Regions from separate parts of the Erwinia sp. 1181_3 genome, predicted to be linked through region 2. Evidence: predicted binding sites of a transcription regulator. Region 2 holds the regulator's gene; each other region holds the start of a gene.

Region 1 (7,616 bases), on a different contig from region 2:
CATGCAGGAAGGGCGTCCTGCGGCGCTTACTACTGATTTGAAACGAAAGAAGCCTGACCCGGAGCAAGCTCCAGGGCAGGTTCGATTTTGCAATTTGATACGTATTTTACCCCAGAGTTCCCTGGGGGTCATCGTTTACTTTCCACCGCAATGCACCGTAGTATGACAGCATCACCTGTCAGTTACCGCGAGATTATGCGATTTTCACGAATTGTCACCGGCTTTACCTGCGCATTTATGCTGCAAGCGCAGGCTGCGCCCGTCGAAGACTATACCCAATATTTACCCGACGGCGCCAATCTGGCGCTGGTTGTGCAGAAAATTGGTGCCACAACGCCAGCTATCGACTATCACAGCCAACAGATGGCACTGCCCGCCAGCACCATGAAAGTGATCACTGCTCTCGCCGCGTTGTTACAACTCGGCCCGGATTATCGCTTTCATACACAGCTGGAAAGTAAAGGCAGTGTGAGCGGCGATACACTGCGCGGCGATCTGGTGGCTCGTTTCGGTGGCGATCCCACCCTGACACGCCAGGATTTGCGTAATATGGTCACCGCACTGAGAAAACAGGGTGTGGAACACATTGATGGCAATCTGGTCATTGATACGTCCGTTTTTGCCAGCCACGATAAAGCGCCCGGCTGGCCGTGGAATGACATGACGCAATGCTTCAGTGCCCCGCCCGGCGCTGCCATCGTTGATCGTAACTGCTTCTCGGTATCGCTTTATAGTGCGCCAAACCCGGGTGATAAGGCGTTTATTCGCGTCGCATCTTACTATCCGGTGAATATGTTCAGCGAAGTCCGCACGCTGGCTAAAGGCTCCCCTGATGCGCAGTATTGCGAGCTGGATGTGGTTCCGGGTGAGCTTAATCGCTTTACCCTCACGGGTTGTCTGACCCAGCGTTCTGAGCCATTACCGCTGGCTTTTGCCATCCAGGACGGGGCCAGTTACGCAGGCGCGATCCTGAAAGCTGAGCTGCAGAATGCCGGGATTGACTACACCGGCCACCTGGTCAGGCAGACTCAGGTCACACAGCCCGGTACTGTACTGGCCGAAACGCAGTCAGCACCGCTGCATGATCTGTTAAAAATTATGCTGAAGAAGTCAGACAATATGATCGCTGACACCGTTTTCCGCACCATCGGCCATGAACGCTTTGGCGTGCCGGGTACATGGCGGGCAGGATCGGATGCAGTCCGTCAGATCCTGCGTCAGAAGGCGAATATCGATCTGGGTAACAGCATTCAGGTCGATGGATCCGGGCTGTCGCGTCACGATCTGATCTCTCCGGCAACCATGATGCAGGTACTGCAATATATTGCGCAGAATGATGAGCAATTAAATTATATTTCGATGCTACCCTTAGCGGGTTATGACGGCACATTACGCTATCGCGGCGGTCTGCACGAAGCTGGTGTTGATGGCAAGGTATCGGCAAAAACGGGGTCTTTACAGGGTGTGTATAACCTGGCTGGCTTTATGACAACCGCCAGCGGACAACGTGTTGCCTTTGTGCAGTTCCTGTCAGGATACGCTGTGCCACCGGAAGATCAGCGCCAGCGCCGTATTCCTTTGGTTCGTTTCGAAAGCCGCTTGTACAAAGACGTTTATCAAAATAATTGAGCCAATGAAAATACTGATCGTTGAAGATGATACGCTCCTGCAACAGGGGTTAACCCTAGCCCTGACGGGTGAAGGTTATGCTGTGGACTGTGCGGCCAGCGCCGCGCAGGCCATTGCGTATTTGAACAGCGGTCAGTACAGCCTGATTGTTCTGGATCTTGGGTTGCCGGATCGTGATGGTGCCGATCTGCTGCGGCAGTGGCGCAAAGAGCAGGTTGATCTGCCAGTATTGATCCTGACAGCACGCGATGCATTATCTGACCGTGTTGACGGGCTGGATGCCGGAGCAGATGACTATCTGATCAAACCCTTTGCACTGGTTGAGCTGAAAGCCCGCGTCCGTGCGCTGATCCGTCGCTATCAGGGAAGAAGCGATAACCTGTTACAGCATGGCGACCTCGCACTTAACCTCTCTTCGCAACAGGTCGCCGTCGATAATCACCCCATCGAGGTGACACCTAAAGAGTTTTCTCTGTTAACGCGTCTACTGATGCGCATTGGTCAAACGGTGCACCGGGAAACACTCCTGCAGGATCTCTACAGCTGGCAAGATGATACCGGCTCAAATACCCTTGAAGTCCATATCCATAATCTGCGGCGTAAGCTGGGGAAAGACCGGATTAAAACCGTACGTGGCGTTGGCTATCGCCTGGAAGAACGCGCATGAACAGTATGCGTCGACGTTTATTGATTATGCTGACGCTCATTCTGTTGAGCTGCCAGTTGATGAGCGCGCTCTGGCTGTGGCATGAAAGCCGCGAACAGATCAGTTTTCTGGTCAATGAGACCCTCTCTGCACACGCTCGTAATGATCAGGTAGAAAATGAAATCCGCGAGGCCATCGCCTCTCTGCTTCTGCCTTCGCTGGTGATGGTCTGCTTTACCCTGCTGCTTTCATTCTGGGCAATCAGCTGGATTATTCGCCCGCTCAGATCGCTTCAACAAAACCTGGTTACCCGCTCTGCTGACAATCTCTCTCCCCTGCCGCTGCATTCAGAAATGGATGAAATTGTGGCGGTCACCGGGGCGTTAAACCAGCTGCTGGGCCGTCTTGATAATACGCTGCAGCAGGAGCGGCTGTTCACCGCCGATGCTGCACACGAGCTGCGTACGCCGCTGGCAGGTCTGCGGTTACACCTTGAGCTGCTGGAGCAGGAAGGGGTAAAACAGGGGCCGATGCTGGTTGAGCGCATCGATCAACTGATGCATGTTATTGAGCAGCTCCTGATGTTGTCACGCGCCGGTCAGGCACTGGCCAGCGGCCATTATCAGACCCTGAGCTGGCATGATGTCATTGACCCGCTACGCCAGGAAATGGATGAACTACTGGCCCTGCGTCAGCAGCATCTTATTGTTAGCAGCACGACAATACGCACGGTACAGGGCGATGCCATCTTGCTGAGGCTGATGCTGCGTAACCTGCTGGAGAATGCCTCACGTTACAGTCCAGAGGGCAGCACGATTACGTTGCTGGTGGAAGATGAGGAAACCGGAAGCCAGGTCAGTGTCCACGATGAAGGCTCCGGCATTGATGCCAGTATGGTAAACGATGCCATCAAAGCCTTCCGTCGAATGGATCGTCGCTATGGTGGTAGCGGACTTGGCCTGAATATCGTCCAGCGCATTGTGCAAATCCATCGTGGGCACCTCAGTCTGACGAACCGTAGCGATCGCAGTGGCCTCAAAGCCAGCTGCTGGTTACCCCATCAGCTTGACTAAACGTTTCCTGCTACCCGCCTAACATCCTCTGTTATCCCACGGGCGTTATCCCACGGGCATTTAATCAGCAATGCTTACCTTTTATGTGGATTCCTCTGGCCCCCCTTTTCACAGGTAATGGCAGCACGGCTCGCGTACAGCACCCACCGTGTAAGGATGTCTTTACGATAATTAAATTAATTTACCTTTATTGACACTCCACAATAATCGACGTAGTTTACTGCACCTGAAAGCAAATGATAATAGTTCTTACTACGTTTATCATTTAAATGAGGATGCCCAATGGAATCGTTAACGTCAGAAAGTACGCTACAGTTTGCCTCACAGGCAGCCGCCAGTGGTTTTTTCTTTATGTCTCCCTGGCGCAGTCTGGCAGCACAGGGCTGCTTTACCACCGTCACCACCCCTGCATTCGGTGGCGAAGCGCTACAGAGCGAATTTCAACACGAAATCCGGCAACGATTCCTTGATGCGAAACGCCAGGGAATTGCTCACCCCGTGCTCGTCGGGGCGATCCCCTTCGATGCCAGCCAGCCTTCTTCCCTGTTTATCCCTGAGTCCAGCCAGTACTTCGATGGCAAGGCGTATCTGCAACAAATGGGCGCGCCAAAGAGTGAGCTTCCTGACGTCATGCGCCGTACTGCTCTGCCAGAGCAGGACGCCTTTATGCAGATGGTCGCCCAGGCCGTTGACGCGACCACAACGAAGCAGTTGGACAAAGTGGTGCTGTCACGCCTGATGGAAATCGTCACTACTGAGAAGATCGATATTGCCAACCTGATGACGCGCCTGATGACGCAGAATCCGGGAAGCTATAACTTCCATGTTGCACTACCGGAAGGGGGTTCATTGCTGGGGGCCAGCCCGGAGTTGCTGATGCGCAAGCATGACAGCCGCTATTACACCCATCCACTGGCCGGATCGGCGCGTCGTGAAAGTGATGCACAGAAAGATCGTCAGGCCGGGCAACTGCTGATGGCATCCACCAAGGATCGCTACGAGCATAAGCTGGTGACCGATGCCATGCGCGATGTGCTGCAACCCCGCAGCGCTTACCTTGCCCTGCCAGCGACCCCGGAGCTGTTGACCACCTCGACGCTCTGGCATCTGGGCACCGCGATTGAAGGTGAAGTGAGCCAGAAAGCCGATACGGCACTGTCACTGGCCTGCCTGCTGCATCCAACGCCTGCGCTGAGCGGCTTCCCGCATACCACTGCCCAGAAACTGATTGCTGAACTGGAACCGTTCAATCGGGGCCTCTTTGGCGGCATTGTCGGCTGGTGCGATGAGCACGGCAACGGTGAATGGGTCGTCACCATCCGCTGCGGCAAAGTGAACGGTAACCGCGTTCGTCTGTTTGCCGGTGCCGGTATCGTTCCGGCCTCCAGCCCGGAATCCGAATGGCGGGAAACCGGCGTCAAACTCAACACCATGCTACGGGCTTTTGGCCTGAACTAAAGAGTGCTGTCATGACCATCCCTTATTCTCGCTGGCCGGACGATCTGGCCACACAGTATCGCGCAAAAGGTTACTGGCTGGATCTGCCGTTAACGGACATTCTGCAACGTCACGCTGGCAGCAGCGCCGTAGCCGTGATTGACGGCACGCGCCGTTATCGCTACCACGATCTGGCACAGCAGTCCGATCGCCTGGCAGCCTCGCTGCAACGCCGTGGTCTGAAGTCAGGTGACACGGCACTGGTACAACTGGGTAACGTTGCAGAATTCTACGTCACCTTTTTTGCCTTGCTGAAAATTGGCGTCGCCCCTGTTAACGCACTATTCAGTCATCAACGCAACGAACTGAGCGCCTACGCGCTGCAAATTCAGCCCGCGCTGTTGATTGCCGACCGCCAGCACAGCCTGTTTAGCAACGATGATTATCTCAATCAGCTCCGGCAGGATTTCCCGGCGCTGAAGGTCGTGGCGTTGCACAATGAAAACAACGTTGCGCTTTCACTGTCAGGCCTGATTGATGCAGATGCCGGCGATTTTATAGCCAGCCCCTCTGCTGCCGATGAAGTGGCCTTCTTTCAGCTCTCCGGCGGCAGTACCGGAACCCCGAAACTGATCCCACGTACCCACAATGATTATTACTACAGTATTCGTGGCAGCGTTGAGATCTGTGAGTTCAACGCACAGACTCGTTATCTGAATGCCCTGCCCGCCGCCCATAACTATGCGATGAGCTCACCAGGCTCCCTCGGCGTGTTTTACGCGGGTGGCTGTGTGGTAATGGCGAACGATCCCAGTGCCAACCTCTGCTTCCCGCTGATTGAACAACATCAGGTTAACGTGGCGGCACTGGTGCCACCCGCCGTCAGTCTGTGGTTACAGGCAATTCAGGAATGGGGCAGCAACCGTGCACTGACATCACTGGCACTGTTACAAGTTGGTGGTGCCAAGCTCAGTGAATCACTGGCTTCACGTATCCAGAAAGAAATTGGCTGCCAGCTCCAGCAGGTCTTTGGCATGGCCGAAGGTCTGGTGAACTACACCCGCCTGGACGATGACCAGCAGCATATTCTCACTACGCAGGGCCGTCCGATCTCTGACGACGACGAGGTTTGGGTCGCGGATGAGCAGGGTCAGCCACTGCCCGCGGGAGAAACCGGCCGCCTGATGACGCGCGGCCCTTATACCTTCCGTGGTTACTACAATAGCCCGGAGCACAATGCTGCCAGCTTCGATGATCAGGGTTTCTACTGCTCCGGCGATCTGATCGCCATCGCTGCAGACGGCTACATCACCGTTCAGGGGCGCGAGAAGGATCAGATCAACCGGGGTGGCGAAAAGATCGCAGCGGAAGAGATCGAAAATCTGCTACTGCGCCATGAAGACGTGATCCATGCTGCGCTGGTGTCCATGGAAGACAACCTGATGGGTGAGAAAAGCTGTGCGTTTATTGTCGCGCGTCGTGCGCTAAAACCGGTGGTCTTACGTCGTCATCTGCGTGAACTGGGCGTGGCGGAATTCAAGCTGCCGGATCGCATTGAATGTGTCGATGAGCTACCGCTCACCCCGGTGGGAAAAGTGGACAAAAAACGCCTGCGCCAGCAGCTGGCCGCTCAGCAGAACGGATAATTTTCAGGAGAGAGTAATGGCTATTCCAACGTTAAATTCTTACGCGCTGCCAACCGCAGCCGAACTGCCAGCCAATAAAGTGACCTGGGCCTTTGAACCGGCGCGTGCCGCGTTACTGATCCACGATATGCAGGAGTATTTCCTCAATTTTTGGGGTGAAGACAGCCCGCTGATTGAACAAGTCGTCGCCAATATTGCCCGGTTACGCGAGTACTGCAAATCCCAGGGGATCCCGGTGTTCTACACCGCACAGCCCAATGAGCAAAGTGCTGAAGATCGTGCTCTGCTAAACGACATGTGGGGACCTGGCCTCAACAAACACCCTGATCAGCAGAAAGTCGTGGCTGCACTGGCACCGGATGAACATGACCAGGTGCTGGTGAAATGGCGTTACAGCGCATTTCATCGCTCACCGCTGGAATCGATCCTGAATGAAACCGGACGCGACCAGCTGATTATCTGTGGCGTATATGCCCACATTGGCTGTCTGACCACCGCGACCGACGCCTTTATGCGTAACATCAAGCCATTTATGGTGGCTGACGCCCTGGCTGACTTCAGCCGCGAAGAACATATGATGTCGCTGACCTATACAGCCGGTCGCAGCGGCCGCGTTGTGATGACGGAAACCCTGCTGCCACTGCCACAAAGCAAAGAGCAGCTACGTGCCGTGGTCCTGCCCCTGCTGGATGAAGACAGCGATGATCTCCTTGATAGCGAAAATCTGGTGGATTACGGACTGGATTCGGTGCGCATGATGGCGCTGGCAGCCCGCTGGCGCCAGGTGCATAGCGATATCGACTTCATCGCCCTGGCAAAAAATCCCAGTATTGATGGCTGGTGGGCACTGCTGTCGAGGGAGCCTGCGTAATGTCATGCCGTTTTGACTTCAGCAATAAACAGGTGTGGATCACCGGGGCGGGCCAGGGGATTGGTTATCATACTGCACTGGCATTTGTTGCTGCGGGTGCCTCTGTGGTGGGGTTTGATAAACAGTTTTCGCAAAACGATTACCCCTTCCAGCGCGCCATTGTCGATATTTCCGATGCCGATCAGGTGAAACGTGTCTGTCAGCGCCTGCTGTCAGATACACCCCGCCTTGATGTGCTGGTGAATGCTGCCGGTATTTTACGTACTGGCAGCACCGAAGAACTCGCGGTGGAGGACTGGCAGGCCTGCATGGCC
Region 2 (7,616 bases):
ATGCTGCTGGAACAGTTGCAACGTCATCCGTCCTGATGGTATCAGGGCCTTAGCACTCAGCGACAAAACCGGCAGCATTACTCATTTATCCGCTCACGACGGTCTGTTATCATTAGCGATATCTGCGAAAAAATCAGCAGTCACCATATCATTAAGATTCAAGAGGTTATTAAACTCATGGCACTCGTCGGCATTTTCTTTGGTAGCGATACAGGCAATACCGAAAACATTGCAAAAATGATCCAGAAGCAACTGGGGAAAGATGTTGCAGAAGTTCGTGATATTGCTAAAAGCAGCAAAGAAGACCTTGAAGCCTTTGATATTCTGCTGCTTGGCATCCCAACCTGGTACTACGGTGAAGCCCAGTGCGACTGGGATGACTTCTTCCCAACGCTGGAAGAAATCGACTTCAACGGTAAACTGGTTGCGCTGTTTGGTTGCGGCGATCAGGAAGACTATTCCGAGTATTTCTGCGATGCAATGGGCACCATCCGCGACATCATTGAGCCGAACGGCGCAGTGATTGTCGGCCACTGGCCGAGCGAAGGCTACCATTTCGAGGCCTCGAAAGGCATGGCAGATGATAACCATTTCCTTGGCCTGGCCATTGATGAAGATCGCCAGCCAGAGCTCACCAACGAACGCGTTGAAAAGTGGGTAAAACAAATTTTTGATGAACTTCAGCTAAAAGATATCATCGAAGCATAACCATAGCCGCTTGATGTGGGAGCTATCTCACATCAAGTAAGTGGTTTTTCCTATAGAAGTAATAGATACATGTTTGTAACTTTCATCTGCAAAACTGTACAATAACCCCATCGGTTACCCGCTTACTCAGCACCTGCCCCACTCTTTGAGGATGTGAGTCGCCCAAAGAGCGGTGAAGATGATGCAGATTGAAATGTTAACCCAGCCTAATTCGGGCGCGTGCTACCCTGGATGTAATGACACTTATCCTTACATCCATTGCGGTTTCAGGCACCCCTTATGGTTTTCATTTCGGAGTATCAGTTCTATACTGAGACGCACTCATCTTTTAGCGTCGACCGATGTTCAGGGCTTTTCAGCCACTAAGTGACTAGCAAAGTAACAGGACAATATCCGCATGACTGACAATAACACCGCATTAAAGAAGGCCGGCCTGAAAGTCACGCTTCCCCGACTGAAAATTCTGGAAGTGCTTCAGGAACCAGAGGGCCATCATGTCAGTGCGGAAGACTTGTACAAACGCCTGATTGATATGGGCGAAGAAATTGGTCTGGCCACCGTTTACCGCGTGCTGAACCAATTTGATGATGCGGGGATCGTTACCCGCCATAACTTTGAAGGCGGTAAATCCGTTTTCGAACTGACTCAGCAGCACCATCACGATCACCTGATCTGCCTGGACTGCGGTAAAGTTATTGAGTTCAGAGACGAATACATTGAGGAACGTCAGCGTGAAATCGCCACGCGTCACGGTATCAAACTGAGCAACCATAGCCTGTATCTTTATGGCCATTGTTCTCTGGGTGACTGTCGTGAAGACGAGACTCTGCACGACAAATAATCTGCACTGTTCAGTGTAAAAACCGGTGGCTTGCCACCGGTTTTTTTATGCCTGCGTTATAGCGATTCCTCCCGGCTAAAACGCTGCCAATCTGTCTCAAAAGGTTATCGCGTATAGAGCGGCAGCCAGCCACCATATGAAAGCAACGAGACCACGGCATTCAGTGCACCAAACAGCAGAACCAGCACAATCGGTGCCATCCCCCCTCTGACTCGCCACGTGGCAGTGGCAAAACGTCGACGTGACTGCCAGGCTAGTAGCGCTGGCGTGACAACAGCCCACAACGTCGCGGCCAGCCCGGCATAACCGATTGCCAGCAGAAAACCGTTGGGCCAGATCATCGCGGCCGTTAGCGGCAGAATAAACGTCAGCAGCGTGGTTTTTAATCTTCCGGACGCGGAGTTATCCAGTTTAAAGAGATCGGCAAGGTAATCAAAAAAGCCAAGACTGACACCGAGGAATGAACAGGCAACGGCGAAGTTAGAGAAGATATCCAGTAACAGATTCAGAGAGCGATTGTGCAGTACGCCGGATAACGCCCCCACCAGTACGTCAATATTACCGCCTTGCGCGGCAATCGCTTTAAATTCGCTGCGGGGAATATTGCCCATCGTGCCGATGATCCAGATAAAGTAAATCATCAGAGCCAGCAGCGTGCCGTAAATCAGGCAACGGCTCACGCGGCCTGCATTCTTATGGTAGTAAGTCGTCAACCCGGCAATGTTGCCATGGTAGCCGAAGGAGGCCAGACAAAACGGCACCACTATCCAGAGATATCGCAGATAATCGCGATCGGCTCCCTGGCTGTCGAGCAGAATAGCCGGCTGAACATGCCACAGCAGGCCGCCAAAAATCATCAAAAAGGTGAGGATCTTCGCGCCGAGAAAAATCAGCGTCATCCGGCTGACAACCGCTGTTCCCAGCCAGATAAACAGCGCCACCAGTAGCGTAAAGAGCAGCCCAGCCATACGTGCCGATATTCCGACATTTAATTGATTAAGGCTGTGCTGAATAATCGCGCCACTGGCAGAAATGTACGCATAGGTGAGGATCCCCAGCACAAAGACCACGGACAAACCGTTGATCAGGTTCCAGCCACGCCCAAGTAAATCGCGTGTGACCGTATCAAAACTCGCCCCGATGGGATAATGCAGGCTGGCTTCCAGATACAGTAATCCGGACAGCAGCATACAGAACCAGGTCACGATCAGCAGCGCGGAGGACCAGGCAAACCAGGCACCGGACATCACTACCGGCAGCGAGAACATCCCGGCACCAATAATGGTGCCACTGATAATCAACGCCCCCCAGAGTGTTGACGGCAGACGAACAGCAGAAGCAGGTGTAGCCATGAAATCCCTTAGCGAATGCAATAAATAACATGCCATAAACCGGGATAATCCACTGGCTAAACGGCAAGAATGCCGCATAGTCTACACAGAATCACACTCACGAACTAGTACAGTAATTAACTGACCACCATTGTTTCCTGCAAATAGCGCCAGCGAGGTGGCGTACAACCACAATCAATCACCGCCAGTGAAATACGGTGGGTATGATTATCACCCTGCTGTTGTAGCTCGTGATACTGGATCGCTACTTCCTGGCCAAACTGAGAGATCACTTTGCAGTGTTCAATCGTGATAGCAACACCCTGCCGTTCGCCGACCAGACGAGTGAACAGCGCAGTCACCTCCTCCATCGACAGACTTTTTCCGCTGGGCGCGACCATGATAAAATCGGGTTCAAAATGTCGCAACAGCTCAGGGACAAAGCTCCCATCTCCGTGAAACACTTTCTCAATAAGCTGATGCAGTACAATGATACTTTCACAGGCTTTTTCGGTTAACGCTGACATACAACATCCTTATGACGGGCGTGGCGATAAATCATCCACAAGGGGAACAGGCCGGTAACTGCGGCAACAACAAAGACCTGATGATAAGACTGAGCAGCAGAATAGTGGCGGCTCATCAACGTAAACAGCAGTGTAAACAATGCGGCGCCGAGGCTGAATGAAAGCTGACGATTAATATTCCATATCACACTGGCCCGCGTCATCTGCTCATCGTGAAAATCAGTCAGAGCACTGGTTTGTGCCGTATTGGCACTGATTCCACCGCCAATCCCCATCAGCAGATAAGCCGCATTCAATAGCATCACCTGTTCGGGACTCTGTACCAGCGCCAGCAGCACGATGCCGCCTGCATGTAAGACCAACCCACAGCTGAACAGGGTCAGTGCGCCCAGACAATGGTAAAGACGACCACATACCAGCATCGCCACCAGTGCCCCACCACCGTACAGCAGCATAAATGCTCCACAACGTTCGGCAGAAAAATGCAGGCACTGTTGCAGATAAAAAATGTTGAGCAGGTTCACACCGGTGAAGATGCCCGGCACGGCGTAGTAAATGACCACCGCCAGCTTTAGCCGGGGATTACGCAACAGCTTCAAATCAATCACCGCCTGGGGTTGACGATGGTAATGGCGCAAATAGCCGATAGCCAGGCCCAACGCGGCCAGCAGCCATAACGATGCAGAAATAAGAGACCCCGCCTCCGCAAGCTGCGACAACCCAAGCAGAACGGCAGCCAGTGCCAGGCACACCAGCAGAATGCCACGGATATCAGGCCGGACTGCCACCCGCGTTTCACGCTGCACCCACAGCGCGGCCAGCGCAGCGGCCATCAGGCTGAACGGAATATTGCACCAGAAAATCCAGCGCCATGAGAGGCTGTCGACAATCATGCCGCCCAGCAGCGGCGACAGTGCTGGCGCAATCAATGCCACGCTCATAATCAGGGTCGATATGGTTGCCCGTTCCTTGCCCTTAAACAGATTAAATGTCAGAGCCTGCCCCACCGGGATGAGCAACCCTCCCGCCATACCCTGTACAAAACGCCACATTACCAACGTGATAAACGTATCTGCCAGACCGCAGCCCAGTGCCGCCAGGCTGAACAGCAACATCGAGGCCACCAGCACCCGGCGAGCACCATAACGCCCGGCAAGCCAGCTGCTTATTGGGATAATCACCGTCAAGCCGAGTATATAGCTGTTGGCCACCCAGCCGAGCGAACCGCTGGCTATACGCAGTTCTCCCGCCATCTCCGGCAGCGCAATCGCCGACATAAAAATATTAATACAATCAATAAAGAAGCCGAGCAGGAAAATTACTGCTATGCGGTAGCGATAGCTCATAGTCATACCTCCGGGCGCAGCATAGCGGCGATTGACCACGGAGATCGACTGGCATACAGTGAAAAGATTGTTCGATATAAGTAAACAATCCCATGCATGCTCAACTGGATAAAATTCACACTTTTTTTGCGGTCGTGGAAAGCGGCAGTTTTACCCGCGCCGCCGATAATCTCGGCTTAAGTAAGGCGATGGTCAGCCTGCATATTAAGACACTGGAACAGGTACTCGGCGTCGCCCTGCTGACGCGCAATACCCGTAACCTGGCGCTGACAGAGAGCGGAAGCCAGCTCTACCAGGATTTTAAGGGGATCTTCTGCGATATCGACCTTGCCGTAAGTCGCATCACCGATGACAGCCAGCCGCTATCGGGGGAACTGCGTATCACCTCCACCTGGGAGTATGGCCAGCAGTTCCTGATGCCACCCGTAGCCCGTTTTTGCCAGCGTCACCCCGGGCTCACCCTGAGCTATAACGTCGGTGCCTCGCTTGATGACCTGGTGAGCAACAAACTGGATGTGGCTATCCGCCTCGGCACACTGCGCGACTCCTCGCTAAAGAGTCGCAAATTGGGGGAATACCGTATTGTGCTGGTGGCGTCGCCGCTGCTGATGGCGCGCTATTCGCTGCAACAGCTCAGTGAGGTGGGCACCCTGCCATGGATACACAACAGTAATCTCTCCCATCCCGGCCGCTGGCATTTCCAGCGCGGGCAGGATCGTTGTGAAGTGAAAAGCGAAGCACGTTACAGCGCCAATTCTGCGCAGATTATGCGCCAGATGGCACTGGCCGGAATGGGCGTGGCGGTGCTGCCTGAATGGCTGGTGACAGACGATCTGGCCAGCGGAGAATTACAGCTTCTGTTCAATGACTGGCAGCTACCGGTACAGCCCGTCAGCGCTGTCTTTGCCACCCGCACCGCTCTGCCGCGTAAAACGCGGATGTTTATTGATTATCTGTGTGCCGAATTATAAGTAGCAGACGAAAAAAAGGCCGCATCGGCGGCCTTTTATCAGCAAATAGCGGTTTACTCGCCCACTTTTGCCCAGGTATCACGCAGGCCAACGGTGCGGTTAAACACCAGATTGCTGGCACTGGAATACACGCTATCGGCACAGAAATAACCTTCGCGCTCAAACTGATACGGCGCAGAGGCTTCCGCCTGCTGCATACCCGGCTCAACAAAGCCCTGGCGGATCACTAAAGAATCCGGGTTGATGCTGGCGAGGAAGTCTTCTGCCGCTGCCGGGTTCGGCACGCTGAACAGGCGATCATAAAGACGGAACTCCGCTGGCAGCGCATGAACAGCCGATACCCAGTGGATCACGCCCTTCACTTTACGGCCGTCAGCCGGATCTTTGCTCAGAGTATCCACATCGCAGGTACAGAACAGGCAGGTGATGTTGCCTTCGTCATCTTTCGCCACACGCTCGGCTTTGATCACGTAAGCGTTACGCAGGCGGACTTCTTTGCCCAGCACCAGACGTTTGTACTGCTTGTTCGCTTCTTCTCGGAAATCAGCGCGATCGATATAGATCTCACGGCTGAACGGCACTTCACGTGTTCCCATTTCGGGCTTGTTCGGATGATTCGGCATGCTAATCATCTCGTCATGATGCGCAGGCAGGTTTTCAATCACCACTTTAACCGGATCCATCACCGCCATCGCGCGCGGTGCATTTTCGTTCAGGTCGTCACGAATACAGGATTCCAGCGCAGCCATCTCAACGATATTATCCTGTTTTGTCACGCCGATACGGCGGCAAAACTCACGGATAGACTCAGCGCTGTAACCACGGCGACGCAGACCAGAAACAGTCAGCATGCGAGGATCGTCCCAGCCTTCCACCACATTCTCAGACACCAGCTGGCTCAATTTACGCTTAGACATAATGGCGTATTCGAGATTCAGACGGGAGAACTCATACTGACGCGGGTGAACGGGAATAGTGATGTTATCCAGCACCCAGTCGTACAGACGACGGTTGTCCTGGAACTCCAGCGTACACAGGGAGTGGGTAATGCCTTCCAGCGCATCCGAGATGCAGTGGGTAAAGTCGTACATCGGATAGATGCACCAGGCGTTACCGGTCTGATGATGTTCAGCAAATTTAATACGGTAAATCACCGGATCGCGCAGCACGATAAAGTTGGAAGCCATATCGATTTTAGCGCGCAGGCAGGCGGTGCCTTCGGCAAAGCCACCGGCACGCATTTTGGCAAACAGCGCCAGGTTCTCTTCCACACTGCGATCGCGGTAGGGACTGTTTTTACCCGCTGACGTCAGGCTGCCACGGTATTCACGGATCTGCTCAGGCGACAGTTCGTCAACATAAGCCAGCCCTTTGGTGATCAGTTCAACAGCATAGTTATGCAGCTGTTCAAAATAATCAGATGAGTAGCGTACTTCACCGCTCCACGTGAAACCCAGCCATTGCACATCGCGCTTGATCGACTCAACAAACTCCAGATCTTCTTTCACCGGGTTGGTGTCATCGAAGCGCAGGTTGCACTGCCCCTGATAATCTTGTGCGATGCCAAAGTTCAGGCAGATCGATTTCGCATGACCAATATGCAGATAGCCATTCGGCTCAGGCGGGAAGCGGGTATGCACTGAGCTGTGCTTGCCGTTCGCCAGATCTTCGTCGATGATCTGACGAATAAAGTTAGTTGGGCGGGCTTCAGCCTCACTCATCTCAATTTCCTCAATAGTGCATGGCTTAAATTAGCTATGAAATAACGGAGTATGATCCACAAAGCAGAGAGGGGAAACAACCGTTTGTTGCGGGAATCACATAAAAAAAGGGCGGGAATCGCTTCCCGCCCTGTCACAGTCGCATCAGTCGACGGTGTTAGCCATTAATTT
Region 3 (7,616 bases), on a different contig from region 2:
GGCTGTGCTTGCGCGGGTGCCGCTGCGCCATCGCTCTGCGCTTCTTCTTTGTTCTGCGCCTGACTGGCCTGGGCATCCACCTTTTCCGTGGTGATATTGTTCTGCTGCGTCTGTACAGCCTGCGCCGTATCGGCGATTTCAATCATAATGGCTGCGGGAGGGGCATCGTCAGCAGCAACCGGCGGTGGCGTCCACATCCACCAGACTGCCAGACCGCCATGTAGTGCCAGCGCCAGCAGACCACCCGTTAACCACAGCGGAGAATCTTGCTGACTTTCCGGCCCGAGTACGCCTTGCATACCACCCCCAACCTGTTTTTATTCTTTCACCCCTCTCGGGTTGATTGCCTGGCATCTTGCTTCTTACTAATAAAACGAACGGCGCGGCTTTTTTTTCTCAGTGAAGACAACGTTTTTTGATTTAAATGAAAAAAAGAAAACGGGCGGGGTTTCCCCCGCCCGCAAAAGGCTATCAGAACTTCATCGTCACACTACCGCGCAGTGTCCTGCCTGGACCGGCCTGCGGTGAGATACTCATCGCCTCGACATAATAACGGTCGGTCAGGTTATCAACGGTCAAATCAAACGTCGTATTCCTGTTCAGCTTATAACTGGCGTACAGGTCAACCAGCGCATACGGACGCCAGCGAGAAGGCTGAATTGAGCCGACACCCAGTGACTGTGTGGTTTTCTCACTGCCATCACCAATTCCCTCGGTGTAGCGGCTGCCGATCCAGTTAACACGTGAACCCACGGTCAGCTTGTCATCGAGGAAACGGCTTCCCAGATTCACCGTCACCGTATCTTTCGGCGGTACCTGTTGAAGCGCGAAGCTGTTGTAAATCCCCCCGGCTGCACACTCGGTATATTCAGGATTAATACTGCCCGGCACCGCGCAGAACATCACATGGGTATAGTGGTTCCAGCCCACACTGCCGAACACTTTGCCGGTGTCATACTCAGCGGAAACTTCAAAACCGCGCATCTCGGCTGACTTCAGGTTAATGCGTCCCAGCGCATACCAGGTGAACCACGGCGTCTCCATAGGGACATTGGAACGGGTAATGTAATTATCAACCTGGTTATCAAAATACGCCGCATGCAGGCGCAGTTTGTCTTCTTTCATCAGTACGCCATCGCGCAGAATGTTAATTCCGGCCTCATAGCTGCGTGCCTGTTCCGGTTTCACGGCGTTATCCGCCACCGGCACGCCAAATGACGGGCTGGTCAGTGACTCAAAGATACTGGGGTTGCGCATGACATTGCTGTACTTCACATAAGGTTTCACACCTTCAAACGGCTCAACCGTTGCACTGATAATCCGTGACCAGCCTTTATCGGTACGCTCATACGGTGTTTCCAGGGTTGGCGCCTCATCCAGGGTTTTATAGTGCTGATAGCGCACATGGCCGTTCAGTGTCAGCCATTCCTGCGGTTTCCATTCCAGTGTGGTAAAGGCATTACTCTCGCGGCGATTACCCTCGCGCGGTTGTGGCATGACCACCGAAAGATCATCGACAAATGTAACACCCCTCGGTGTGCCAACATCTTCACGTGTATAACCTCCGCCCAGCTCAACGCTGACATCCCCGACAGGCGTGGTGAACAGTGAGGTATTCGATGCGGTGGCACCCCAGCGATCCGCACCGACCAGCATAGCGGTAGAGGTCAGAGTGCCCAGCGTTTCATTGTAGCTGGTGGCATTAGCACGGTTATCCACCTGATTGTAAAACGTGTTCACTTTGAGGTTAATCAGATCGGTATCATCGGGCTGCCACTGATAACGCGCAGTCCAGGTATCTAGCGTGATATTACTCAGCCGTCCCTGATAGAAAGAGGGGGTGATAAAATACGTCGATCCCAGCTGATAGCCGTAGTCACTGATGTATTTTGAATATCCCAGTTCCAGCGTCTGGTTATTCACCATCTTCAGCTTGCCTTTCAGCAGCCAGGATTCGTTATCCAGCGAGGTATTCAGCACCTGCTCTCCGCCACGGTAAGGTCCAATGCCGCCGTTGACTAAGGTGTTATTACCATAGAGATCCACTTTGGTCGTCACCCGGGGCTGGCCGCCACCGTGCTTACCCGCGTAGTAGTTACCGTTGTAGCGCCGGGCATAGGCAGCTACACCGTCAAAATAGTCGCTCGTCCCTGCCACCGCAATACTTCCGGAACCGCCCGTTGCCTCCAGTAACCCCGGACGCCGGGTGTCATTCTTATAATACATCTGGTCATAAGTCGGACTATCGCCAGCATAGCCGAACGATTTTTTCATGCCCGCACGGGTACCTTCCGCAGAAACATGACCACTGTTGCTGTTAAAGCCGCCCTTAATACGTACCCCCAGACTTTCGCCCGGCAGCAAAATATCCTGTACACCGATGGTACTGACGCGCACCACCCCACCGATGGCACCAGTGGCATCGGCACCCATGCTGGCACCCTTTTCAATCTCGACGGAACCAATAAAATCCGGGTCAATATAGGTACGTGAGTTCGATCCATTATATCCCTGATAAATGCTGGTCTCCTGGCTGGATCCATCGACAATAACCGGTGCTCGTCCCTGTCCCTGCATACCACGTATGTTCACATCCAGCGCCCCTGAGTTGCGGGCATCACCATTCAGCACACCGGGTACACCAGAGAGGAAGTCGCCTACCGAGGTGCCGCGAAAACGCTCCACCTGTTCGCCAGAGAGATACGCTCTGGAACCGGCACTTTCATAGGGTGCGTCCGCTGGCGTTCCACCTGCTTTAGCGGTCACGGTAATGGTGCCCAGCATCAGGGCATCATCGTCGGCATTGGATGCTGAAGCCGTATTCAGTGTGACCGTGTTGCCGCTGAAGTTTGCCTGTAGCCCACTGCCCTGCAACAACCGGTTCAACGCGGCGTCAGACGTGGTGGTGGTGGAGATACCCGGAGATGTCTTCCCGGCCGCCATTTCTGGTGGATAACTGATCTGCATACCGGACTGGCGGCCAAACGCGGCCAGCGCGCCGGACAGTGAACCGGCCGGGATGCTGAATGAAATTTGCTGTGCGGCTTCTGCGTGTGCACTGTGAGACAGCACCACCAGCGGCAACGAAAGTGAACCTAAAAGCGTTGCGCTTAACAGTCGGGTACCGACACGACGTGCAAGGCGAACTTCAACTGACGAAATCATAAATCCCCTCGGCAAAATATTGTTATTTTGTAAGCGGCCGATGATGCAGGTGACAGCCAGCACGCTCTGTCAGATACAACGAATGGGAATGACAATTTTTCTCATTAAGATGTTTTTTTTACAAAACTATTTTGGGGGAGAATGAAAACGTAGGGAGGAAGGTCTTTTTCGGTCAGATCGTGGCGATTACCGTCAGCCACGGACTCAGTTCATGCACTTTGCCACCACGAGGCTGCACCGCAGCCTGCAAGGCGCTCAAGGGGTCACTCAGATTATAGACACCGCTAATACGCTGATGACCAAGGCGGCTGCTGGCCATCACCACCTTGCCCGGCTGCCAGCGCGCAATGCGTGCGACCACTGATGATAATGTTTCGCCGTCCACCACCAGCGTACCGTCCTGCCAGGCACCGGCGGCATCAGCAGAATGATGACCATGTTCGATCAACTGGCTGTGCAGATCCAGGGTCAGCCAGTCACCGGCACCCAGCTGCGGACTGACCGGGTCACTGTTACCCGCGATAAGCACTTCAGCACTGCCGCGCCCGACGCTGACATTCAGCAGCGAACTCTCCTGGCTCAAATCGAAAGCACTGTCGAAAGTACTGACCTGCATATCACGCGCCACCGCGCGAAAAGTACGCATGTCGTCAGCGGCAACATCAATCCACGCCATCCCGGAGAGCAGCTCAATACGGCGTTCCTGCGGGGTAAAATGATAACGAACGGCACTGTCCGGTCCCAGCGCGATAGCGGTTCCGTCCTCCAGCCGCAGATGTTTCACTTCTGCGGTCGCCGTCACGTTGTCAGCACGAAGGTTAAGCAGCAGTTGGGGTCCCGCCACTGCCAACAGAGCCCCCGCAGCAGCAACTGCAGTTGCCCCCAGCAGAAAACGACGACGGGATAATCCCGGTCGGGAAGGAAGGGGCACAACGGTGGAGGGGGAAACATGCAGCAAATCGCCGGACAGGCTGTGAATATGCATCGCCTCGCGCCAGGCCGCTTCATGGGCAGGGCCACGCGCGCGCCAGACCTGAATCAGATCGCGCACCTGCGGGGTATCCTTGCCAGCCTGCAACATGATGATCAGGTCGAAGGCTTCTTCAAACAGTTTATCGTCCTGCGACATGTTTCCAGTCATCTGAGCAAATCCGGTTCGCTGGCGCGTCGGCAAAAAGAGCATTCATACTGTAATGGATAAGAGATGCGTTTGCTTATTTTAGTTCATTGCTTATGCGCATCGTTCAATTTCACGCGCAGATGAAGGTAGGCGCGTTGAATCAGTTTCCAGCAGTGGGAAATAGAAATATCCAGCTCCTCTGCCACCTCGTTAATCGTCATCTCCCCTAAACGATACAGGCGGAAAGCCTGCTGAGTTTGTAACGGCAGCTCATGCAGCGCATCGTTCAGTATTTGCAGATCCTGACGCGCACCAAAGGTCCGTTCCGGCCCGGAGAGCGGGTCAGCAATGGCATAGAAGTCCTCTTCCGGCATCTCTTCTATGGTGACAATCTGCTGGCGGCGATAGAGGTCAACCGAGAGGTTACGTGCCACCCGGTGCAGCCACGCACGCGGGTTATCATCCTTTTGCGGTGCCGAACTGAGGATGCGCAGGAAAGTATCCTGGGTCAGATCGGCGGCCACATCAGGCCCGTGCCCGCGTTTCTGAAGAAACTGCTGGATCTCGTGCGCGTGCTTCTGGAAGAGCAATTTGAGGTTCAGCATAGCGCCACCCCGGGAGCCGGAAGTTTAAAGCGAGCACAAGCAACGTTAATGCACACCATAAAAAAGTACCCTGGAGAGGACCAGCACGCGGTTGCGCGGGTCGCTATTTGTTCGTTTTCGGTAAGAATATAGAAAAAAATATAAAAATGATAATGATTCTTATTAACATTAAAATTGGTGTGACATTTATGTTGTTTTTTTTACCACGGGGAACCAGGGGGAACCAGGGGGAACCAGGGGGGAAATAAAAAGCCCCGCGAGAGCAGGGCTGAAAAGAATTAATGTTTACGGTGAATATTAACGCTGCCATCAGCATTTTTATGGATGATAAGCTCATCCAGCGAGGTGAGTACCATATCCACATCTTCCAGACGGGGTGCATCAACGGGCACGTTCACGGCAATCACATGGCAGCCTGCGCTCAGTCCGGAGAGAATGCCCGCTGCGGCATCTTCTACCACCACACACTCTTCCGGCTCCAGGTCCAGCAGCTGTGCACCCAGTAAATAGGCATCAGGTTCAGGTTTACCGCGCTCGACACGTTCTGCGGTAACAAACGCGGCAGGAGCTGGCAGCCCTGCCGCCGCATGACGGGCGCTGGCCACAGGCACAGAACCGGAGGTCACGATGGCCCAGGGGATGTCCATTTCATCAAGCTGCGCCAGCAACGCTAGCGCACCCGGCAACGCCACAATCCCGTCCGTGTCTTCGGCTTCCATTTTTTCCAGGGCGATAAACTCCTGCTGAATGGCGTCTGCTGACGCCCCGGCCATAAAATGGCGCAGTGAGGTAATAGCCTGCTTACCGTGGATGAAACCAAGCACTTCGTCCGGGTCAATCCCGTGGCGCTTACCCCAGTTTTTCCAGGCACGTTCAACGACCGTAAGTGAGTCGACTAACGTGCCATCCAGATCAAACAGAAAACCTTTACACTTCACTGCATCTTCCTTCTCAGGCGTTGATAACTTGCGCGATCTCATTCGCACTCAGATGGTACTGTCGGGGACAATTGTGCCACACAGCCAGCATCCGTTGATACTTTTCCCACATCGGCACCTGAGCATTAAACTCGTGGTTGCCCGCGGAAAAATGACCGTAACGCCCTTCCACATTCACCAGAAAGCGCACGTAGCCGAGGTAACGCCCTTCTGTGGCGGCATCAAAACCCAGGAATACCAGGCGACGCGCTTCAACCCCCTGAGGCTCTTTCAGATTAGTCCAGGAAACATGCAGCGCGTGATACATCTCCATCATCGCGACCAGCGTGCGGCATTCCGCTTCCGGCAGCTGGCTGAATTCATTATCCAGCTCGCGCAGTTGCAGGCCGTAACCGCGTTCGACAATAGTCTGATAGCGACGATGACGCGCCGCATTATCGGGATCGAGCATCGCCATTAACTGGTATTGATTGGAAAGAATTAAACGCTGTGCGTGGGTCATATCCATTTGGGGCTCCTCGGCCACGGGGGGCAATCTGAAAGTTGCACAAGGATCGCATAGCGAGGGGAAAGGCTTCTTTGACGCAAAGCGGGTTTACCTTCACTTCAGTGAGGAAAACCCGCCTGCATTTAGAGGTCATCAAGGAACGTTTTATCCAGCTGCTTGAACGCCCGTTTCAGAACATCAGCCAGTGACTGATACGTGGGCTTGCCTTCAACCGGGGTCATCGCCTGGCCGGCGGCTTGCAGTTTCTCACGCACATCGTGGAACCAGCCCAGCAAAGAAGGAGGCAACGGCGTGACCGAACGTCTTCCCAGCCACCACAGCCCCTGCATTGGCAGGCTACAGGCAAAGAGCGCGGTGGCCACGGCCGGGCCAAGTTGCCCGCCGAGGGCAATTTGCCAGGTCAGGCTGAAAACAGCGACGGGAGGCATAATGCGGATAGCAAACCGCGTGGCGCGCGTCACTCTGTTTTCTGGAAACATAGGTGCAAGGCGTTTATCGACAGGCCACGTCTTCATATAGTGCTGCCCATGCTGGAACAGCTTAAACCAACCGACACTGCCGGACTCATTCGCCATGTCTGACCTCAACTTCAGAGATAAATATTAAAAAAAAACTGTAACTCACCAACTTTACCTAACATGATTCAAAATATTTTGTCTTTGCGAGTGACCCTGGTTATCCTGTGCGCGATTTATTCCCATCATATCGGGTACGGGCAGTGGATAACGAGCAATCCGGGTCAACAATCGACCAACTTATAAAAATAACAGACAAGATTTAAAAAAATCTCGTAATATTTCCAAAAAATTTGCTTTCGGACAAAACTTTTCGAAAGCCTGACCTTCATCATTAATGTACCAGCTTTCATGCACTACGCTGATAGACTGTTGACTTTATTTTCGCCACTTTAAACAAATAGGACCTTCCATGTCGAGTAAGTTAGTACTGGTTCTGAACTGCGGTAGTTCTTCCCTGAAATTTGCCATCATCGATCCGGCAAACGGCGACGAATACCTGTCAGGTTTAGCTGAATGTTTCCACCTTCCGGAAGCCCGTATCAAATGGAAGCAGGATGGCGCTAAACAAGAAGCGGCTCTGGGTGCTGGTGCAGCTCACAGCGAAGCACTGAACTTCATGGTTAAAACTATTCTGGCACAAAAACCAGAACTGTCGGCACAAATCGCTGCAATCGGTCATCGCATCGTACATGGCGGCGAAAAGTTAACTCAGTCTGTGGTTATCGATGCGTCTGTTATCCAGGGCATCAAAGATGCTTCTTC
Region 4 (7,616 bases), 600 kb from region 2:
CTGGTACGTTCGGCCAGCAGATACAGCAATCCCCCGGCGGCGAAACAGCACGCGCCTGCACGGCTGCGGCCCGATAACTGCGACATGTTTCTCTCCTGTTACTGGCAGCATTCAGTCTGACAGAGCGTCAAAAAAAAACCACCCCGGCTGGGGTGGTAAAAGATGATAATTCGCTGGACGAGGCGTGTACGCGTCACCTCGTCGTCAGACGATTCGCGGCTTACCAGCGATAGTTCACCGATGCCACCACATTGCGGCCTGAACCATAGAAACAGGCTTCGCTGTTGCTACAGGATGCCACGTAGTGTTTGTCAGTCAGGTTCTGCACATTCAGTTGAACCGTGGTGCCTTTCAGGCTGGAAACTGCCTCGCCCAGTTCATATTTTGCCATCGCATCGTACAGCGTGAAGTGCGGTACTTCGTTGGTTCCGGTGCTGTCCGCCGGGGCATCACCGGTGTAACGCACACCCGTACCTACGGTCAGCCCACTCAGAGCCCCATTCAGGAAGCTGTAGCTGCCCCAGGCCGATGCCGCATGACGCGGAATGCTGGCCGGGGTACGTCCAAGTTGAGCGGTTGTGTAAGTCTCTTTTGTCACCGCATCGGTATAGGTATAAGCCGCCATCAGTTTGACTTCCGGCAACGGCTGGGCATGCACTTCCATTTCCACGCCGTTAGAGTCAACCTTACCGATCTGCTCGTTGTAACCGGTCACCGTATTCGCCGAGGTGATGTTTTTCTGAGTGATATCAAACACCGACACGGTCATCACGGTATTGGAACCCGGCGGCTGGTATTTCACCCCCACTTCGGTCTGCTCCCCTGTTGTCGGCTTAAACGGATCGGTTCCCGGTGCGCCATTGCTCAGGTTCGGTTCAAACGAGGTGCTGTAACTGATGTACGGCGACAGACCGTTATCGAAGGCGTACAACAGCCCGGCACGGCCGGTAAAGGCGCTGTCATTATTCTTCACGTCGGTGCCGTTCAGGCGGTTAATCGTACGGATTTGCGACCAGTCGTTGCGGCCGGACAGGACCAGGTTCCAGTTATTCCACTCCATCTGATCCTGCAGGTAGACCCCAACCTGATGCAGCTGCTTCACGGTGTTAATGCTGGGGGTAAAATCATCCTCATTCACATCAACACGACCAGGATTTGCCCAGTCGAGCTGGTACTGGGTCGAGGTATGGCGTGACAGGGTGCTGGCAACGCGGCTCCAGCGATAATCCAGCCCACCGAGCACGGTATGGCCGACATCACCGGTATCAAACAGCCCTTTGAGGTGGTTATCGACACCGAATTCGTTCGTCATCACCGTTTCATGTTGCGGGCGACGTTCAATGGTGTGGTCGTTGAGGTCGGAGCTGGTGGTGTAGACCATATATTTATAGTCTTCATCACGATGGGTATAGCGCAGGTTCTGGGTAAACGATAGCGCTTCATTGAAGCTGTGGTCAAATTCGTAGCCAATGGAGGCCTGTTCCCGCTTGTTACCATAGTAGTTCGGGTCGTTGATATTCAGGTCATACGGGATATACCCGGTGCTGGCTTCTTTCAACGTCCCGACCATCGGCAGGAAGTTACGCGATCCGGCTTTCGGGTCGTTCTGGTAGCTGGTTAACAGGGTAAAGCTGGTATCGGCATTCGGCAGCCAGGTGATGGCGGGCGCTATTGCCACGCGTTCCTGTTTATTGTTTTTCACTTCTTCATGTCTGGTGCTGGCAATACCGTTAAGACGATAAAACAGCGTGTTGTCATCGTTCAGCTTACCGCCAAAATCAAAGGCCGCTTCGCCCAGATGATGATTGCCGGTGCTGAGCTGCACTTCGCGAACGGCTTCAGCCGTCGGGCGCTTGCTGGTCATGATCACCAGGCCACCCGGGCTGACCTGGCCGTATAACACCCCTGCAGGGCCATGGACCATCTCCACGCGCTCCAGCAACCACGGGTCAACCTGCCCGGCTCCCCCGCTGGAGCTGGAAAGACCAAAGTGCAGACCATCCAGCAGTTTTGGCGCGTAGCGGAAGCCACGGCTGATAATTTCGTCGTTACGGTTGGAGTTACCGCGATAGTTGGTCACCACACCGCTGGTATAACTGAGGGCATCGGAAACCGATGCTGCCGCCTGGTCATCCATCTGCTCGCGTGTCACCACCGAAATCGATTGCGGGGTTTTGCGCAGCGGGGTGGGGGTTTTGGTGCCTGAAGCGCTCTCTTTCGCCACAATACCACTGTTTCGCCCCGTCACGCTCTCCTGGGACTCCGCCGTCACCGTCAGCGTGTTGTCAGTGGCGGACTGCGCCAGCGGCGCCGCCAGCAGTGAAGACGCCAGCAACAGGCACAGGGTGGTATTTCCAGAGTGTACTGCCACACCAGGGCGCGCCTGGGTTTTTATCTTCTTCAACATAGTTGTGTTATCTCGTCTGAAACAGCCTTGTCTACGAAAGAAACCAGTAAAGCCCGCCAACCCATTAGATTTACTGATTGGCCGTAGCTAACTTCAGGAATGGCACGGATCATTAACGTCCGAACGCACCCTCTGCTTATGAAAAAAAACCTTACTAAATGAAGAGTTACCTCTTACCTGTGTGAAGTTCCGACGCATACTAATGCAAATGTAAATCACTCTCAATAACATTTGTATTAGCATTTCTTATTACACAAATAACTGGCATGGACGATAAAAAGTAACAACATGTAAACTAAAGAAAAAATCAGTGTGATTTATAACGGTTCGGCTAAACAGACTGGCGTCAGAAAAAAGCAGGACGTGCGGTGAGGGAACGATCAGGTAAAAAAATAGCCACCCCGTCTGGGGTGGCTAAAAGGATGATAATGAAGCTTGTCAGGAACGCGGTTCTCTGTGGAACCCCGCTTTAGTTCAAAGTGGCGACGAACGCCCTGCTCTACCCATTACCAGCGGTAATTAACAGAAGCAACAAACGTACGGCCTGCACCGTAGAAACATGCCCACTGACCCGCACAAGATGACACATAGTGCTCATCCGTCAGGTTCTGCGCATTGAACTGTAAGGTGGTCCCTTTCAGAGTCGGGACAGCCTGGCCCAGTTCATATTTCACCATCGCATCGTACAGGGTGTAATGCGGCACATAGTATTCGCCGATATCATCACCCGGAGCTTTACCCACATAACGAACGCCGGTACCCATAGTCAAACCATTCAGCACACCATCAAGGAAGCTGTAACTACCCCAGGCTGAAGCAGCATGACGCGGGATAGCATTTGGGCTGTGACCGACTTTATCCGGATCTGTTGAGCTCTTGGTCACCACATCGGTATAGGTATAAGCGGTAGTCAGCTTAATTTCCGGCGTTGGCTGCACATGAAGTTCTGTCTCAATACCCTGAGAGTTGACCTTACCAATCTGCTCGTAAGCACTGGTCAGACGGTTATAAGAGGTGACGTTCTTCTGGTTAATATCAAACCAGGAGACTGTCATCATCGCATTCACGCCCACTGGCTGGAATTTCACCCCGATTTCCGTCTGTTCACCGGTGGTCGGTTTCAGCGGATCGGCACCTGCCGCCGCCTGCTCCAGCACCGGTTCAAACGAGGTGCTGTAGCTGACATACGGTGAAATACCGTTATCGAATGCATACAGCAGTCCGGCACGCCCTGTGAACGCGCTGTCATTATAAGTGATATCTGAACCCCCGGCTGTGAGGTCCTTGTTGCTCACCTGCGACCAGTCATTACGACCTGACAGCAGCAGGTTCCAGTTATTCCACTCCAGCTGATCCTGGACATAAACACCGTACTGGTTCAGGGATTTCTTGGTATGGGTGGCCAGCTCCAACAAACTTTCATCAACCTCTACACGGCTCGGGTTGCTCCAGTCCATCGGGTAACTGCTGCCGTAGTCACGATACAGTTTGCTATCAATATGCGAGTAGCGGTAATCGAAACCGCCCAGGACGGTATGCTTCACTTCACCGGTATCGAATAGCCCTTTCAACTGATTGTCGACGTTGAATTCGTTAGTCATCGCCGTTTCATGCTGCGCCAGACGCGTCAGTGTACGGTTGCCGTCATCCACGTTGTAGACCAGATATTTGTAGTCTTCATTGCGGTGGCTGTAACGCAGGTTCTGGGTAAACGATACCGCTTCATTAAAGCTGTGCTCCAGGCTGTAACCGATAGAGGTCTGTTCACGCTTTGACTTAGTAAAGTCAGAGTCGCTGACGTTCAGGTCATAAGGAACATAGCCAGCAGCGGTAGAATAGAGCGTCCCTGCGCGTGGCAAGAAGTTACGCGAACCCGCTTTCGGGTCATTCTGGTAGCTGGTTAACAGCGTAAAGCTGGTGTCTTCATTTGGCAGCCAGGTGATCGCTGGCGCAATCGCCATACGCTGTTGTTTGCTGTTTTTCACAAACTCATTCTGGGTGCTGGCAATGCCGTTCAGGCGGTAGAACAAGGTGTTGTCATCGTTCAGCTTGCCGCCGAAGTCCACCGCTGCCTCACCATAGTGGCGATTACCGGTGCTGAGTTGCACTTCATGAATACTTTCTGCTGTCGGGCGCTTACTGGTCATCAGAACCAGCCCACCAGGGCTCACCTGGCCATAAAGTACCGATGCCGGGCCATGTACGATTTCAACACGCTCAAGCAACCATGGGTCGAGTTGCCCAGCCCCGCCATTCTCAGAAGAAAGACCGAAATGTAATCCATCCAGCAATTTCGGTGCATAACGGAAACCACGGCTGATCACTTCATCATTACGGTTCGAGTTTCCACGGTAGGTTGCTACCACGCCACTGGAGTAACTCAGTGCATCAGCCACTGAGCGAGCATCCTGATCGTCCATCTGATCGCGCGTCACCACAGAAATGGATTGCGGGGTTTTACGCAGCGGTGTGGCGGTCTTGGTGCCTGAAGCGCTCTCTTTCGCTACGATCCCTTTGGTCGGGGCGGTGACGCTTTCCTGGGTGTCTGCGGTGACCGTCAGCGTATTTTCGGCTTCGGTGGCTGCCTGCACGGCGGGCGCCATCAGCAGGGCTGAAGCCAGTAATAAACGCAGGGTGTGTTTGTCTGAACGAACTGCAATGCCTGGTGTTGCCTGTTTTTTAATCTTATTAAACATGTTCTGGTATCCCGTCTGAACAGATTTGCTGATAAAAAAAACCCGTTAAAACCCGCCAATTGATAAGGAGAACTGATTGGCCGCGGTGAAATGTGAGAATCACGTTTGCCACTACTTTCGTCGATTCTTCTGCCCTTCTTAAGAAAACCGATATTTACGTACAACTTACAGGCCCTTAAGAAAGTTGCGACGCATCTTATTGCAAATGCAAACTATTCTCAATACTATTTGTATTAGCGTCATTTACTGTAAGAGAGATTAAAGTCCCTCCTTTTAAGTAATTAAATGTAAATTAAGGAAAATTATCGTGACAACACGGCACACATTATGGCCGATGCGTCAGCCCGCAGGTCATGCGGCACAGCTGCTGGCCGCCGATAACGTGGGTGAAGAGAGCTGGTGGCAGCACATTGCGCAACATGGCACGCCACTGGTTGAAGCCTTTGCTGAAGGAACAGTCCGGATGAACTATTTCTGGCGTGACCCGGCAGGTGACGAAACCCGCTCTGCAATACATCAGGTTTATGTGGATATTAACTGCGTGACCGACCACCACAGCCCGCAGCCGCAAAGTTTGCAACGCCTGGCGGGAACCGATGTCTGGCACTGGTCAACGGAGATTGATGAGCACTGGCGTGGCAGTTACAGCCTGATCCCGGTAAACGCTGAGCAACTCCCCCCCGCTTTTAGCACCGATGACGACACACGCCGCAAACAACAGCGCGAATGGTGGATATCTCTGTTCCCGCTGGCGATTGCCGACCCGTTAAATCGCAGCTGTGCCCACCTCAACAGCCGCGGGCACGCGCTGTCGGCCGCGCATATGCCCGCGGCGCCGGACCAGTCTGCGTGGCACGCGCTGGACAGCGGACAGCCGATACACCCCGATAACCACCAGCTGCAACAGTTTACCTGGGACAGCGCCCTGCTGGGGAATCAGCGCCGTATCTGGCTCTATACCACGGGCAGTACAGCGACCCCAGAGCAGCGCCCGCTGGTGATTCTGCTGGATGGACAGAACTGGGCAGACGGACAACCGCTTTATTCCGCGCTGCATGCCGAAACCGACAGCGGCCATCTGCCCGCCGCCTGCTGGCTGTTGATTGATGTGATTAACGGTGACTGGCGCGAAAAAGAGCTGCCCTGCAATGCTGAATTCTGGCAGGCGGTGCAGCAGGAATTGCTGCCGCTGGCGCGCAGCCGTGTGGAATTCAGTGAAGAGGCCGACCGTACCGTGGTCGCCGGGCAAAGTTACGGCGGCCTGGCGGCGATGTATGCCGGGCTGCACTGGCCCGGGCGCTTTGGCCGCATCCTCAGCCAGTCTGGCTCCTTCTGGTGGCCAAACGTCCGCCTGGTCACCCACTTTTCCGAAGCCGGTGAGCAGGAGATGGGCTGGCTGACCGGGCAGGCGATCAAGGGTGTACTGCCGGCCAGCCGCTTAAAGATCTTCCAGGAAGCGGGCGATCGCGAAGCCGATATGGCCTGGGTTAACCAACAGATGCGTCAGGCGCTGCTCCCGGGCGGGCATGACATTAATTTCCGAATTTTCTCCGGCGGGCATGATGCCCTGTGCTGGCGCGGCGGGCTGCTGGACGGCTTACGCTGGCTACTCGCCGACTTTATTACACCTCCCTATTCTGGAAAGACAGGTAATTAACATGACCGAACAACAAAATCCCTTCGACGATGAAACCCTCGACTTCCTGGTGCTGCTCAATGCACGCCAGCAATACAGCCTGTGGCCAGCGTTTTCCGACGTTCCTGCTGGCTGGAAGGCCGTGAGCGGCCCGGATACCCGCGCCGAATGTATTCGTTACATCGAAGAAAACTGGCACGACATGCGCCCCGCCGTGCTGAAAACGGCAGGTTAGCCAGCCCGGGTCGACCGGAAAAAAGGTCGCCCCTACGGGATCAGTTTTTACCTCTTACGACAGGAATTGCCACCGTGTCAGAAGCTCAGATCATGCCTGAAATACAGGCCGAATTTACCGAATATCCGCTGGTTGCGGCGCAGCCGGGGATCTGGATCGCCGATCAGATCGCCAGCGCAAGAAACACCTTTGCCGTTGCCCACTACAGTGAACTGCATGGCGATATTGACCGCCCGATGCTGGATAGAGCGATCCGCCAGGCGATGTCCGAAGCCGATACCGTGCAGGCCACCTTTGGCCTTTCTGATGACGGCAGCGCCGTGCAGCGACTCCCTCATACGCGTACCCCAGAACAGGTACAGCCTGTTGAATGGGTTGATTTCAGCCCACGCAGCGATGCCGTGCAGGCCGCGCACGACCTGATGCAGGCCGATCTGGCCGCCGATCTGCCCGCAGACGGTGCCCGCCCGCTGTACCGCCAGCTGATGATCCGCGTGAGTGACGATCGCTGGTTCTGGTATCAGCGCTACCACCATCTGATGCTCGACGGCTTCAGCTTTGAGGCCCTGACACGCCGCGTGGCAGCGATCTATCAGGCGCTGCGTGCGGGTGAAACACCGGCGGCATCGCCGTTTATCTCCT

Evidence for each region. The regulator Fur, encoded in region 2, represses iron uptake genes when iron is present. The targets are predictions, from matches to a motif close to ATAATAATGAGAACNACTATCAA.
Region 1: the regulator Fur is predicted to act here: its motif matches at 3,585-3,607, upstream of FY046_RS11520 (isochorismate synthase).
Region 3: the regulator Fur is predicted to act here: its motif matches at 3,254-3,276, upstream of FY046_RS03665 (TonB-dependent receptor domain-containing protein).
Region 4: the regulator Fur is predicted to act here: its motif matches at 2,610-2,632, upstream of FY046_RS05070 (TonB-dependent siderophore receptor).

Annotation. Positions count from the first base shown of each region.
Region 1 is NZ_VTDE01000003.1:664,563-672,178, forward strand. Features, by position in the region: gene dacB (serine-type D-Ala-D-Ala carboxypeptidase) at 196-1,629, shown strand; gene pmrA (two-component system response regulator PmrA) at 1,634-2,296, shown strand; gene pmrB (two-component system sensor histidine kinase PmrB) at 2,293-3,348, shown strand; gene FY046_RS11520 (isochorismate synthase) at 3,631-4,806, shown strand; gene FY046_RS11525 ((2,3-dihydroxybenzoyl)adenylate synthase) at 4,818-6,431, shown strand; gene FY046_RS11530 (isochorismatase family protein) at 6,448-7,302, shown strand; gene dhbA (2,3-dihydro-2,3-dihydroxybenzoate dehydrogenase) at 7,302-7,616, shown strand, end outside.
Region 2 is NZ_VTDE01000002.1:749,725-757,340, forward strand. Features, by position in the region: gene ybfE (LexA regulated protein) at 1-36, shown strand, start outside; gene fldA (flavodoxin FldA) at 178-708, shown strand; gene fur (ferric iron uptake transcriptional regulator) at 1,106-1,549, shown strand; gene mtr (tryptophan permease) at 1,654-2,901, opposite strand; gene FY046_RS07915 (hypothetical protein) at 3,018-3,407, opposite strand; gene FY046_RS07920 (MFS transporter) at 3,395-4,753, opposite strand; gene FY046_RS07925 (LysR family transcriptional regulator) at 4,846-5,724, shown strand; gene glnS (glutamine--tRNA ligase) at 5,778-7,445, opposite strand; gene nagE (PTS N-acetyl glucosamine transporter subunit IIABC) at 7,603-7,616, opposite strand, start outside.
Region 3 is NZ_VTDE01000001.1:825,058-832,673, forward strand. Features, by position in the region: gene FY046_RS03660 (energy transducer TonB) at 1-299, opposite strand, end outside; gene FY046_RS03665 (TonB-dependent receptor domain-containing protein) at 472-3,165, opposite strand; gene FY046_RS03670 (FecR family protein) at 3,338-4,306, opposite strand; gene FY046_RS03675 (RNA polymerase sigma factor) at 4,390-4,890, opposite strand; gene FY046_RS03680 (sugar phosphatase) at 5,169-5,828, opposite strand; gene FY046_RS03685 (YfbU family protein) at 5,842-6,336, opposite strand; gene yfbV (terminus macrodomain insulation protein YfbV) at 6,459-6,911, opposite strand; gene ackA (acetate kinase) at 7,264-7,616, shown strand, end outside.
Region 4 is NZ_VTDE01000002.1:150,286-157,901, forward strand. Features, by position in the region: gene FY046_RS05065 (DUF998 domain-containing protein) at 1-86, opposite strand, end outside; gene FY046_RS05070 (TonB-dependent siderophore receptor) at 221-2,407, opposite strand; gene FY046_RS05075 (TonB-dependent siderophore receptor) at 2,914-5,103, opposite strand; gene fes (enterochelin esterase) at 5,438-6,760, shown strand; gene FY046_RS05085 (MbtH family protein) at 6,762-6,974, shown strand; gene FY046_RS05090 (amino acid adenylation domain-containing protein) at 7,067-7,616, shown strand, end outside.